One region of the Arthrobacter sp. UYEF20 genome, then DNA from elsewhere that is predicted to be linked to it. Evidence: predicted binding sites of a transcription regulator. Region 1 holds the regulator's gene; the other holds the start of a gene.
What was found. Region 1 encodes HrcA, which represses chaperone genes, less so after heat shock. Its sites were predicted from a motif close to TTNGCACTCGNNNNNNNCGAGTGCNAA; they were not measured.

Region 1 (6,367 bases):
AGATCAGCAGCGAAGGAACGCAGCCGAGGATGCCGCCAAAGTGCGCCAGCGTGGCCCACTGCCGGTCCTCGCTGGCCGTCAGGGGCAGCGCATTGGCGGGAACGCCATGATACGGGGGCTGGCCATGGCCGGCCTGATTGCCCGTGTGCTCGCGTGCGTCTTCTGCCACGGTTTAGTCCTTCGGATTGCTGTGATGCGTCGTTGCTGGAAGTTGTTGCCAGTAGTGCCGGAGCCGCGCAGGGTGCGCAGCCACCGCTCCAAGAATACGTGCTCGGACGCCGAATCGAGGATCGGGCCCTCAGGGAACCGTGAGGAAATCGATGACCTCTTCCACGCGGCCCAGCAGTGAGGCTTCCAGATCGGCGTAGTTGCGGACGGCGCCGAGGAGCTTCTGCCAGCCCAGACCGACATCCTCCTTGCTGCTGTGCGGCCAGCCGAAGGCCATCAGGATGCCGGTCTTCCAGTCCCCGCCCCGGGGGATGACCGGCCACTTCTCGATCCCCAGCACGGCGGGACGGATGGCCTGCCACACGTCCACGTACGGGTGCCCGGCAATCAGCACGTTCCCGGCCGCGCCGGGGGAGGACATCACGGCCTCGGCGATCCTGGACTCCTTGGAATCCGGGACCAGGTGGTCTACCAGGACGCCGAGCCGGCGTCCTGGGCCGGGCCGGAACGCGGCGACGGCGGCCGAGAGGTCATCGATGCCGTGCAGCGGCTCGACGACGATGCCCTCCACCCGGAGATCGTCACCCCAGACCTTCTCCACCAGCTCGGCGTCGTGCTTGCCTTCCACCCAGATCCGGCTGGCCTTGGCCACCTGCGCGCGCCGGCCCTCGACCCGGACCGAGCCGGAGGCGGTGCGGGTGCCTGCAGCGGCCGCAGCAGGCCGCGGGGCCGGCGGCATCAGCCGGATCGGCTGGCCCGCCAGGAGGAAGCCGAAGCCGAGCCGGAAGGACCGCGACTTGCCGCGGCGGTCCTCCAGGGCCACCACATGCATCCCGCCGGACTTCTCCACCCGGGTGACGGCCCCCACCCAGCCGGACTGCACGTCCTCGAGCACCATTCCGCGTTCCACGGGGACTTCGGGCAGCTGGGGCTTGGCGGGCGCGGACAGGTCCTGCGGGCCCCAGTTCTGGTATGACATCTGTTACACTGCCTTCTTTTACACTGCCTGGCGCTCGAAATGATACGGCGGGCTGTGCCCGAAAACCCCGGCCCCGGAAACGACGCCTGGAGCGAATCCAATGCTAACAACGCGGCGACTCATATTAGACTGGTTAGCACTTAGGCATGTCGAGTGCTAACCACGCCCCGTGCGGACCGCCTCCCGGGCGCGGCCGGACGGGCGGCACCGGATGCGGGACAGTCGATTGGAGGTGCGGCGTGAGCGAACCACGCAAGCTCGAAGTGCTGCGCGCCATCGTGGAGGACTATGTCCATTCGCGGGAACCCGTCGGCTCCAAAGCCCTCGTGGAACGGCACCATCTGGGCGTGTCCAGCGCCACCATCCGCAATGACATGGCCGCACTGGAAGATGAAGGCCTCATCACGGCGCCGCACACGAGTTCCGGAAGGATTCCCACGGACAAGGGCTACCGGCTGTTCGTGGACCAGATCTCCGCCGTCAAGCCGCTCTCCCCGGCGGAACGCCGGGCCATCCAGGCGCTGCTGGAGGGGTCCGATGACCTCGACGACGTCCTCGACCGGACGGTGCGGCTCCTGTCGCAGCTGACCAACCAGGTCGCCGTCGTGCAGTATCCGCATCTGAGCCGGGCCAAAGTGCGGCATATCGAATTTGTCCTGCTGGCGCCCCGGAAGGTGCTGGCGGTCCTGATCGCGGACACCGGCAAGGTGGAGCAACGGGTGATCGACGTCGGCCAGGACCTTCCGGAGGAGGCCGTCGCGGAACTGCGGTCACGGTTCCTGGGCAGCCTCTCCGGGACGCCGCTGAACCTGCTGCCGCAGCCGTTGCAGGCCGTGGTGGTCAGCTGCCCGCCGGCGCGGCGCAGCGCAGCGCAGGCACTGGCCAGGGGGCTCGAAGCCCTCGCCGCAAGCAGCCGCGAAGAGCGCATGGTCATGGCCGGGACAGCCAACCTTGCCCGGTCCAACGTGGACTTCCCGCTGAGCATCGGTCCCGTGCTGGAAGCACTCGAAGAGCAGGTGGTCATGCTGCGCCTGCTCAGCGACATGGCAGCGGACCCGCGCGGAGTGACTGTCAGCATCGGCCGGGAGAACCCGTACGACGGGCTCGCGGAGGCGTCGGTGGTGGCTACCGGCTACGGCCCGGACGCCACAGCCAAGGTCGGTGTGCTGGGTCCCACCCGGATGGACTATCCGACCACCATGGCCGCCGTCCGTGCGGTGGCCCGCTACCTTTCCAGGATCCTCGGGCCCTGACCGCCCAGGCAGCGGCCGCCGCGCCGCTGTTGGCCAGGCTTCTTGCCCCTAACAGCCAGGCTTCTTGCCCCTAACAGAAGTACAACCAGGAAGAGATACAAACTTTGAGCAGCCACTACGACGTTCTTGGAGTCTCCCGCGAAGCAACGGGGGAAGAGATCAAGAAGGCCTACCGCAAGCTTGCGCGGACCCTGCACCCGGACGTGAACCCCGGCGACGACGCGTCAGACCGTTTCAAGGCCGTCACGCACGCCTACGAGGTGCTCTCCGACCCGCAGAAACGCCGGGTCTACGACACCACCGGCAATGAGAACGGCACGGACAACGGCTTCGGCGGCGGCAGCTACGCCGGCCAGGGCTTCGCGTTCCAGGACATCTTCGAGACCTTCTTCGGCGCAGGCGGCCAGGCCGGTCCGGCGTCCCGGGTCCGCCGCGGCCAGGACGCGCTGATCAGCGTCCGGATCGAGCTCCGCGACGCGGTGTTCGGCGTGAACAAGAAGCTTGAGGTGGACACCGCCGTCACCTGCCCCACCTGTGACGGCTCCTGCTGCCGGCCGGGCACCCGCCCGGAGCGCTGTGACATCTGCGGCGGCAGCGGCCAGGTCCAGCGTGCCGTCCGCTCCATCCTGGGCCAGGTCATGACCACGGCTCCCTGCGGCAGCTGCGAAGGCTTCGGCACCGTGATCAAGGATCCCTGCAACGAGTGCGCCGGCCAGGGCCGGATCCGCAGCCGCCGGACCCTGACCGTCAAGGTCCCGGCCGGCGTCGCCACCGGCACCCGCATCCAGCTCTCCGGCCAGGGCGAGGCGGGTCCCGCCGGCGGACCCGCGGGCGACCTCTACGTGGAGATCCGGGTCAACAACGACGCCACCTACGTGCGCGACGGCGACGATCTGCACGCGAGCCTGAATATCCCGATGACCGCCGCCGCGCTCGGCACCGAGCTCACCCTCGATACCTTTGACGGGCAGCAGGAGATCGACGTCAAGGCTGGCACCCAGTCGGGCGAGGTCATCACCCTGCGCGGACTCGGCGTCACCCATCTGCGCGGCTACGGCCGCGGGGACCTCAAGGTCCACCTGCAGGTGGAGACCCCGGGCAAGCTCGACTCCGCCCAGGAGGACCTGCTCCGCCAGCTCGCGAAGCTGCGCGGGGAACAGTTCACCGAAGGGAAACTCGCGGCGAGCGGCGGGGTCTTCGCCAAGCTCCGGGACCGGCTCGGTAACCTGTAGCGGTGAGCAATCCGGTCTTCTTCACCGCCCCGGGAACACTGGACCAGCAGGTCCCCGGTTCCGCCTTCGTCCTTGACGGCGCCGAGGCCCGCCATGCGGTCACGGTGAAACGCCTCAGCGTCGGCGAACCGGTGGACATCGCCGACGGTGCCGGGAAGCGGCTCACGGGAACGGTGACGGCCGTCGCGCCCGGCGAACTGACGGTGGAGTGCGCCGAACTGACCGCGGAACCGCGGCCGGACATCCGGCTGGTCCTGGTGCAGGCCCTCGCCAAGGGCGACCGGGACGAGCTGGCGGCCGAAACCGCCACGGAGCTGGGGATCGACGCTGTCATCCCCTGGCAGGCGGAACGCTCGATCGTGCGCTGGAAAGCGGAGCGGGCGGCGAAGGCCCATGCAAAGTGGCAGTCCGTCGTGACGGCAGCCGCCAAGCAGGCACGCCGCGCCTGGATTCCGGAGGTCCGCTCCGCCGTCGACAGCGCCGGACTTCAGGCGGCTGTCGCCGCTGCAGGTCTCGCCATCATCCTGCACGAGGACGCCGTACGTCCCCTGCGGCAGGTGCTGGAGTCCTGGCAGGCGACGCCGGACGCGCCGGCCACACAGGCCAGCCGGCCGGCCCCAGACGCGCCGGACGCCGCCCGTGAGGTGTTGCTGATCGTGGGCCCGGAAGGCGGCATCAGCCCCCGTGAAGTGAGGAGGCTGTGCGACGCCGGCGCCGTCACCGCCCTGCTCGGCCACCACGTGCTGCGTTCGTCCACCGCCGGCCCCGCCGCGACCGTGCTGGCGAGCGACATCCTGGGCCGCTGGTAGCGGCAGGCCCTATTTAGCAGGCTCTATTTAACTGTGAAGCCGCGAGTGTCGACGTTGAGGTCCTGCGACGGGTTGCCGTCCTGCAGCTGGGAGACCTTGACCTCGTAGTTCCCGGGGCCCAGCTTCACCGAAAGGCTGAACAGTCCGGACTGGCCGGCGTCCGCGGAGGCCGGGGTGTTCCCGTTCAAGTAAGTCGTCTTGACGCTGCCGTCGACCCGCAGGATCTCCCAGCGGAGCTTCCCACCCGGAACGGTGCTCCGGCCGCTGACCTTGACAGCGCCTTCCTCCATCGAGGTGCCTTCCTGGGGGTCGATGATCCACACCGGGGCAACCATGCCGGAGCTGCGGGACGTAGGGGAACCGAGGCGGACATGATTGAAGGCGACATAGTCCGTGTGGCCGTCCACGAGCACCACCACCTGGATCTGCTGCCCGGAATCGATCAGGCCCGCGCTGGCACCGGCTGCCGTCGCGGTGTAGACAAGCTGCTGGATGGCGCGTTCGGCCATTGCCGCATCCACATTGGAGTTGAAGGCGTCATCCGAGAGGTCCACGGTGATGACGTTCTTCCCGGAAATGGAGGTGGCCAGTTTCTTTGGGTTCTGCCAGGGGGTGAAGAAGTCCGGATCGAGCGGCTTCTCGGACATCATCACCCGGAGCGCACGCGTCACGGGGTTGTCCTGGTCCGGAACGTCACGGAACTCACGGTAAAGGAACATGTTGTTATTGCTGCGGCCGATCCAGTAGACCGGGGCCTTGTTGGACGCCTGGGTTGTTTCCAGCGGGGCGCTGGTGGTCGGGGCGCCGGGGGAGGCCGGACTGGACAGCCGCTGCGAGGGGGCATTCGAGTTGGTGATACCGGGTTGGGGGGTGGCCACGCAGCCGGACAGGACAAGCGCCGCGGGCAGCACCAGCAGCAACATGCCGGGGCGAATGCGCCCGACTGTCGACGTCTGGCTGGTGCCACGCTGCCTGATAGCTGCTTCCTTTCCTGTTCCATCGGTCTCCGGGCCTGCCCTCGCCATGTCCGCCGAGACGGCCGGAAGCACTGCTCCCGGGGCGGCCGATTCCCAGCATGGCATATGGTCCACGCGCAGGACCGGGGTTTGGGCCCGGGTCCCGGAACTGCAACGGGAACGATATGAGGCCGATACAAAGTTGATACCTAATGTCGGAATTCGCGGCTCGACGGCGGCCCAATCGCGGCCCAATGGCGGCCCGCCGCGGCGTGCAGCGTCCTGCGCTGGCGTAAGATGGAAGGACCCGGAGAGACCGGAACCAGAAGGCGAGCACGCTGTTGGCGAGCACCGCCGTCGGGCCGGATCAGCGGGACAGATCAATTCCGAACTGGAGGGGACCAGAGGCCCGCGGGCCAACACCATGACTGAAGCAGCGAACGGCAAAGCCCGGATCAGCGCCGCAAGGCGCCCCGCAGGCGAATTTCCACACTCCCTCCCAGGGTTGCGGACGGAGGTGGTCCTGTTCGACAACTCCGACCAGATGGTTCAGTCCCTCGGCAGTCATGACGAAGCCCTGCGTTTCATTGAGAGCCAGTTCCCGGCCGTGGACTTCCATGTCCGTGGCAACGAGCTCTCGATCAGCGGGTCGTCCGCCGATGTGCCCCGGATCATGCGTCTGCTCAACGAGGTGCGCGGCCTCGTCGCCCGGGGCACGGTTATCACCCCCGCCGTGCTGCAGCAGCTCGTGTCGCTGCTCCGGAGCCAGTCCCTGCAGAACCCGGTTGACGTCCTCACGCACAACATCCTCTCCAGCCGCGGAAAGACCATCCGCCCGAAGACCCTGAATCAAAAGAACTACGTGGACGCCATCGACGCGAACACTGTGATCTTCGGGATCGGTCCCGCCGGCACCGGCAAGACGTACCTGGCCATGGCCAAGGCCGTCCAGGCGCTGCAGCAGAAGGAA
Region 2 (6,367 bases), on a different contig from region 1:
TTGGTCAGGCTGGAGGTGAGGCTGGAGGCGAACTCGGGCAGCCATTCACGCAGGCCGGGGCCCAGGTCCTCGCTGTCGCAGGCGAGCTGAACGCAGGCCTTGAGGTAGCTCAGCTTGTCGCCGGTGTCGTAGCGGCGGCCGCGGAAGACGACGCCGTACACTCCATAGCCTTCGCCGTCACCGGCAGCGAGTTCCTGAAGCGCGTCGGTGAGCTGGATTTCCCCGCCACGGCCGGGCGCGGTGCGTTCCAGGACCTCAAACACCGCCGGGTGGAGGACGTAGCGGCCGATCACGGCCAGGTTGGACGGAGCGTCCTGAACATCGGGCTTCTCCACGAGGTGGTTGATCCGGACGTACTCTTCGCCCTGGATCGCATGGACGTCGGCGCAGCCGTAGGCGCTGATCTGGGAGGGGTCCACCTCGATCAGCGCCACCACTGATCCGCCCGTCTTGGCCTGGACTTCGATCATGGTGCTGAGCAGCTCGTCACGGGCGTCGATCAGGTCATCGCCCAGCAGGACAGCAAACGGCTCGTAGCCCACGTGCTGCTTTGCACGCAGGACGGCGTGGCCCAGGCCCAACGGATCGCCCTGGCGCACGTAGTGGATGTCGCCGAGGTTGCTGGCGGCCTGGATGGACTCCAGCTTGGCGGTGTCCCCCTTGGCTTCGAGGGTGGCCTCCAGCGTGGGGACGCGGTCGAAGTGGTCTTCGAGCGCACGCTTGTTTCGGCCCGTGATCATCAGGATGTCGCTCAAACCGACATTGACGGCTTCCTCGACGACGTACTGGATGGCCGGCTTGTCAACGACGGGAAGCATTTCCTTCGGCATGGCCTTGGTGGCCGGAAGGAACCTGGTGCCGAGGCCCGCAGCGGGGATGACGGCCTTGCGGACGGAAGCGATTGGTGTAGTCACTCGACTAATCTAACGGAGGTACCAAACTTTCGGTAATTAGCTACAGCCGCAATGAGCCCGGACGACGCCGCGGCTCGGCACGGGACTGCAACAGGTGGAGGGCCGGGCATTGAAGGCATCAAAGGAAGAGATCCGCGCCAGCCACCGGACGCGGCGCGCCGGGCTTTCACCGACAATGCTCGACGCCGCGGGTGCAGCCATTGCCAGGCACGGCCTGACGTGGGCAAATAAACTCGCCGGCGGCGGGACGGGAACCTTCGCGGCCTACCTGGGGGTGGGTAGCGAACCGCCAACCCTGCCGCTTCTGTCGGCCCTGCACGACGCCGGACACCATGTATTGCTGCCGGTCTGCGAGCCGGGCCTCGAACTGAGCTGGGTGTACTGGACTCCGGCATCCGGTTTTGTCCGCAGCCGCTACGCGCCGATCCGGGAACCCGTCGGGGAACGCCACGGGCCGGAGATCATGCAATCCGCCCTTGGCATCGTCCTGCCGGCCACCGCCGTGGACTTCTCCGGCAACCGCATCGGCCAGGGCGGCGGCTACTACGACAAGTTCCTCGCGCGGCTGGCGTCGATCTGGCCCGGCCACAACCAGCCGGACGACGGCGGAGGGCCTCCTCTTGCGCTGCCTACCGCCGCAGTCGTTTACGACGCCGAGGTGCTGCCCGCCAGGAGCATTCCGGCGGAGTCGTTCGACCGGAAGGTGTCCGCCGCGCTGACCCCGGGCGGGCTGATCCGGCTGCTCTGAAGCCACATTCCCGGGATGATAGAATTAGCACTCAGGCCCTGCGACTGCTAAGGGACGGAACCCGTCGATAGACATATCGGCAGTGTTCCGGACCTTGACGGCACGGGACCTGCTCGTTTGTCCCTGAGGAGGATTTCCAGTGCCCACGTATGCATACGCCTGCAAGGACTGCAGCCACGCCTTCGAGATCGTGCAGCCGTTCACCGACAACTCGCTGACGTCCTGTCCCGAGTGCCAGGGGAGCCTGCGCAAGAAGTTCAACAGCGTCGGCGTCGTCTTCAAGGGCTCCGGCTTCTACCGGAACGACTCCCGCGACACCAAGGGCAGCTCCGTGCCCCCGGCAGCGGCCCCCGCTGCGACCCCGGCGGCAGCTCCTGCCCCCGCACCCGCCGCCGCGGGCTAGGCAACCGCCGCCCGCTCCGGACCGGGCCTGAGCAGGATCGGTACGGAAATTCTCACCAAAGTATTAGAGGGCTGCCCGGGCCTCGTCGACGTTTAGCAGCTTTCCGCCGAGCCCGCCGTGCTGATGCAGGTCGCCCCTCATCAGCTCGATCCGGCCGGCCGCCTCAAGGCCCCCGACCTTCACCGTATCGAAGCCGGACGCGCTGATGAGCCTCTCGGCGGCTTCGGCCGCAGTGTCGTCATCGGTTGCATAGAACAGAACCGCCCGCTCGGATGGCCGATTGGCCGCCGAGCCGAGGGCGTCAGCCCCCAGAGAGCCGAAGGCCTTCACGAAATGGGTGCCGGCTGGAAGCAGGCTTGAGACGACAGAGGCAGCCGATTCGCCCTCCGGCAGCGTATTGGTAAAGCCGCCTTGTCCATCGGGCCCGATCGGGTTGGACGGGTCGATGACCAACTTGTCGGTCAGTGCTTCCGACAGTTGGGAGATGAGTTCCTTCTCCGTGTCCAGCCATACGGCGAAGAGGACGGCGTCCGCCTGCGACACGGCATCGGCAACGGTTGCCGAACTCGCCAGCGCACCCAGTTCACCCGCCAACGAGTCCGCCCCGGATTGGTCGCTGGCCGCCAGTATGACCCGCTCGCCACCCTGAACAAGATTGCGCGCGACCCGGGAACCGATGTTGCCGATTCCGATAATTGCTGTTGCCATGGCAGCCTCCAGATTGTCGGTGATGACAGCAAGACTATGGCTGGATGTCCCGCCCGTAAATGGTGTCTGGCAAGCCTGCTGTGAGCCGGGGCGCCGGAGAGACTGCGGTTCAGGAAGGCAGGGGTGCCGAGCCCGGCCGTTATTCCCGGCGTCAGGTCTAGCGCTGCCGGCCCCTAAGCCTCTGCGTTGCCTGCGTCACGGAGCGCCAGCGCGGCCTGGACGAGGGCGGAGTGGGTCAGTGCCTGGGGAAAGTTACCGAGGTGGGTTTGACTGGCGGGGTCCATTTCTTCGCTGTACAACCCTAACGGCGTTGACCTCTGGAGCAGATCCGTGAAGAGCTCAGACGCTTCTGTGGGCCTCCCGCTGAGAGCCAAAGCCTGGACCAGCCAAAACGAACACGGCAGGAAGGCGCCTTCCGAGCCTGGCAGTCCGTCCTGGCCCGGAGGGTACCGATAGAGAAGCGGACCGCCTGCGGACAACTCTCGCCGGACTGCGTCGACTGTCCCTGTCACCCTAGCGGATGCGGCGTCTTCGAAGCCGAGCAGAGGGAGCACCAGCAGGGCTGAGTCAAGGTCGGCCGATCCGTAACTGCGCGTGTAGCTCCCCATGTCGGAGTTGAATCCCTTCCTCTTGATTTCCTGGGCCATGTCGTCCCGCACGGACTGCCACCGTTCCCGCTGCCGATGGCCCAGATGATGGCTCTCGCCGATGCGCAACGCCCGGTCCAAGGCGAGCCAGCCCATGAGTTTCGAGTGGACATGGTGGGCGGCGTCTCCGCGGATCTCCCAGATCCCGGCGTCGGGTTCCTGCCATCGGCGCGCCACGAAATCGGCGAATCCGCGCATCGTGCGCCACGTTTCGGAGTAGAGCCGGTGTCCGCTCAGTACGAGCAGCCACGCAGCATCCAGAACCCAGCCGTAGCCGTCGAGCTGGTGCTGGTTGGCGGCTCCGTTGCCCACCCGGACGGGTTTGCCGGCCGCATAGCCCGGCCAGCCCGTCAGTTCCCGCTCCATAGGCACATGGCACCCCGTCAGCGTAAAGAGAGCCGGCAGGCTGGGCCGCTGCAGCCGACTGGCGTGCAGCAACCAGCCAAGGAAGCTGCGGGCCTCGTCGATCTTGCCGACTGACAAAAAAGCACCGACGCCGATGCTCGCGTCCCGCGGCCAGGCATACCGATAGTCCCAGTTGCGGATCCCGCCGACATCCTCGGGCAGGGACGTTGTGGGTGCGGCGACTGGTGCCCCCGAGGGCGAGTAGGTCAGCAACCGAAGTGTCAGCAGACTTCGCACCACCTCTTCCCGAAACGGGAGGTCCTGGTCGATCTCCGCTGCCCAGCTTCGCCACCGGGATTCGTCCGCTTCAACGAGTTCCCAGGCGGTTTCCGGGTTGATGTAGATGAGAGGTTCGCCGTAGGCAACGGACAACACCAGGGTGACCGGCTCACCGGGCACAACCGTGATAGGAACAGGCCGCCCGGTTCCAAGATCTATCCCGGGGTGGGAGCTGAGGGATAGGGCCAACGGTCCCCACTGGCAGACCAGGTTCTGGCCCGCACGAGTCCTCGGGCGAAGGTGGTCCTCCCCCAGTCTCGGGTCGAACTCGATCACAGCCTGCACTGGGGAGCCCTCGGCGGAGAGCTTGCGTATAAGTACCGTGGCAGGCAACAGCTGTCCTGCTACTTCGGACACCATCGCCTCGGTCAGAATTAGCCTGCCGTTTCCCACGGCCCGCACCGTCTCCAACGTGGCGGACTGGTCACGGTAGCGGCGCCCTACCCGCTGCGCGGGCAAGGCAGGACCCGCACGAAAGGTTCCCCCTTCCGGGCCGCCCAGCAGCGAGCCGAAGACAGGCTCGCCGTCGAAAGCTGGGACACAGAACCAGTCGATCGCACCCTCGCCGGAGACGAGAAGGCCGGTGCGGGTATCGCCGAGCAGGCCGTAATCCCCAATCGGCACCGTCGGGCGGGATGGCTGGCCACGCGATCCTGATCAGCCAAGCTGGGCTCCTTTCTTCGCACGGCCTCTTCGCACGGCCGGTGCGGGTGGGCCCGGTCAGCGGGCCTGAAGTAGTAGGCCAAGGACAGTGCCGTAGAGCAGATGCGCGCCCAAGGCCACCGCTGGCGTCTGGATTCCGTAATTGAGGCCGAGCAGTCCCGGCGGTTCCAAGCCTGATCTGCTGGCCGGACCGGCCCGGCTCGATGCCATCCGGGGGTGCACTCCCGGCAGCAGCGGAAGGATCACGCCCAGGGCCACCGCGAAATGAAGCAGTCCCAGCAACGTCCCGAGCCACCAGGTCGCCTGAGCACCAGCGGAAGGTCAAGCCTGGTGAGCCCCGACATCTGGGCGGCGATCATCACCACAGTCAGAATGCTGGTGGCCAGCATCCCGAAAAGCGCCCATCCTGCCCAGTCCATCCTGGTTCCGCCTGCCTCAGCCGTGCCCCCGGCGCTGAACGCGCCGTCCCCGTATTCTGCCATTGTCCACGTTCTGTCATTGTCCATGGCAAGAGGCGGCAGCGCCACGGACCGGATATGTCCGTATTCGCGCCGCCTCAGCGCCCATGCACAGGAGCCAAACGCTAATTTCCGTACCGATCCTCCTCAGACTCCCGGACCGTTGCTTATCCACACGTTGCTTATCCACATAGGACTGCACGCCCCGGACCTGCGTTGCGCCTACGGCTAGCGTGGCGGTATGGTCACCGCCGGAACCGTCGTTTCCCCGCACAAGCTTTTGCTCCCTGCGCCATTCCTGAGTGCGGTCTTCCTGAGTGCGGTCTTCCGCACTCGTTCCGTGCTCACGGCCGGCCGCTCCCCCCGCCCGCGCGTCTATCGGCCGCACTCCGGAAGCCCGGCGGGATCCTGGCCCCGGGGCGGACCGCTGAGGCGCCGCCGACTGACCGGGTGGCTGAACCGCAACCGGCGGCTTGCCGTGGCGCTCCTGCTCTGCGTCGCCGCCGGCATCGCCGTCCAGCAACTCACGCCGCCGCCGGCCGACACCGTCGTCGCCCTCGCCGCTGCCCGGGATCTACCGGCCGGCAAGGCCCTCGAGGCTGACGATCTGCGGGTTCTCAACATCCCTCAGGGCCTGCTGCCCGGCGGCAGTTTCAGCAACACCGCGGCGCTCCAAGGGAAGCAACTGGCCGTAGCGCTGCGGCAGGGGCAGCTGATTTCCGACGCGCAGCTCCTGGGTCCTGGCCTGCTCGCCGGCAGCCCGCCGGGCTCGGCTGCCGTGCCGCTCCGGATGGCGGACCCGGCCTCCATCCAACTGGTCTCCCCAGGACAACTGATCAACGTGGTGATGTCCGCCGGCAACGGCTTTGACCAACCGGCAACATCCGAGGTCCTGGCGGCCGCCGTGCCCGTACTGTGGACCTCCGCCCAGGGTGGCAAGGCAGGCCCCTGGCTCGCGGCCGGAGAGACGGATGGCCTCATGGTCGTCGCGGCAGATGCCGGTCAGGCGCGGCGGCTGGCCGGCGCCTCGACCCAAGGAAAGCTGTTCTTCGTCCTCGTAGCCGCCGCCCCTGGCTAGGCATCTTCAGGCTAGGGGCGGCGCAGCCGGCCCGCCTGTTGCTACCCCCAGTGCGGGGGCTTCT

Region 2: a site for HrcA is predicted at 1,687-1,713, ahead of ABIB26_RS07145 (FmdB family zinc ribbon protein). Genes of this name have one in related genera too.

The regions. Positions count from the first base shown of each region.
Region 1 covers NZ_JBEPNP010000005.1:117,681-124,047, forward strand. The annotation lists gene ABIB26_RS07865 (DUF4870 domain-containing protein) at 1-169, opposite strand, end outside; gene ABIB26_RS07870 (DUF3097 family protein) at 299-1,147, opposite strand; gene hrcA (heat-inducible transcriptional repressor HrcA) at 1,387-2,400, shown strand; gene dnaJ (molecular chaperone DnaJ) at 2,505-3,632, shown strand; gene ABIB26_RS07885 (16S rRNA (uracil(1498)-N(3))-methyltransferase) at 3,635-4,441, shown strand; gene ABIB26_RS07890 (GerMN domain-containing protein) at 4,465-5,364, opposite strand; gene ABIB26_RS07895 (PhoH family protein) at 5,822-6,367, shown strand, end outside.
Region 2 covers NZ_JBEPNP010000004.1:275,379-281,745, reverse strand. The annotation lists gene galU (UTP--glucose-1-phosphate uridylyltransferase GalU) at 1-914, opposite strand, end outside; gene ABIB26_RS07150 (5-formyltetrahydrofolate cyclo-ligase) at 1,024-1,662, shown strand; gene ABIB26_RS07145 (FmdB family zinc ribbon protein) at 1,802-2,065, shown strand; gene ABIB26_RS07140 (NADPH-dependent F420 reductase) at 2,129-2,773, opposite strand; gene ABIB26_RS07135 (glycoside hydrolase family 15 protein) at 2,947-4,728, opposite strand; gene ABIB26_RS07130 (hypothetical protein) at 4,825-5,049, opposite strand; gene ABIB26_RS07125 (RcpC/CpaB family pilus assembly protein) at 5,467-6,303, shown strand; gene ABIB26_RS07120 (AAA family ATPase) at 6,345-6,367, opposite strand, start outside.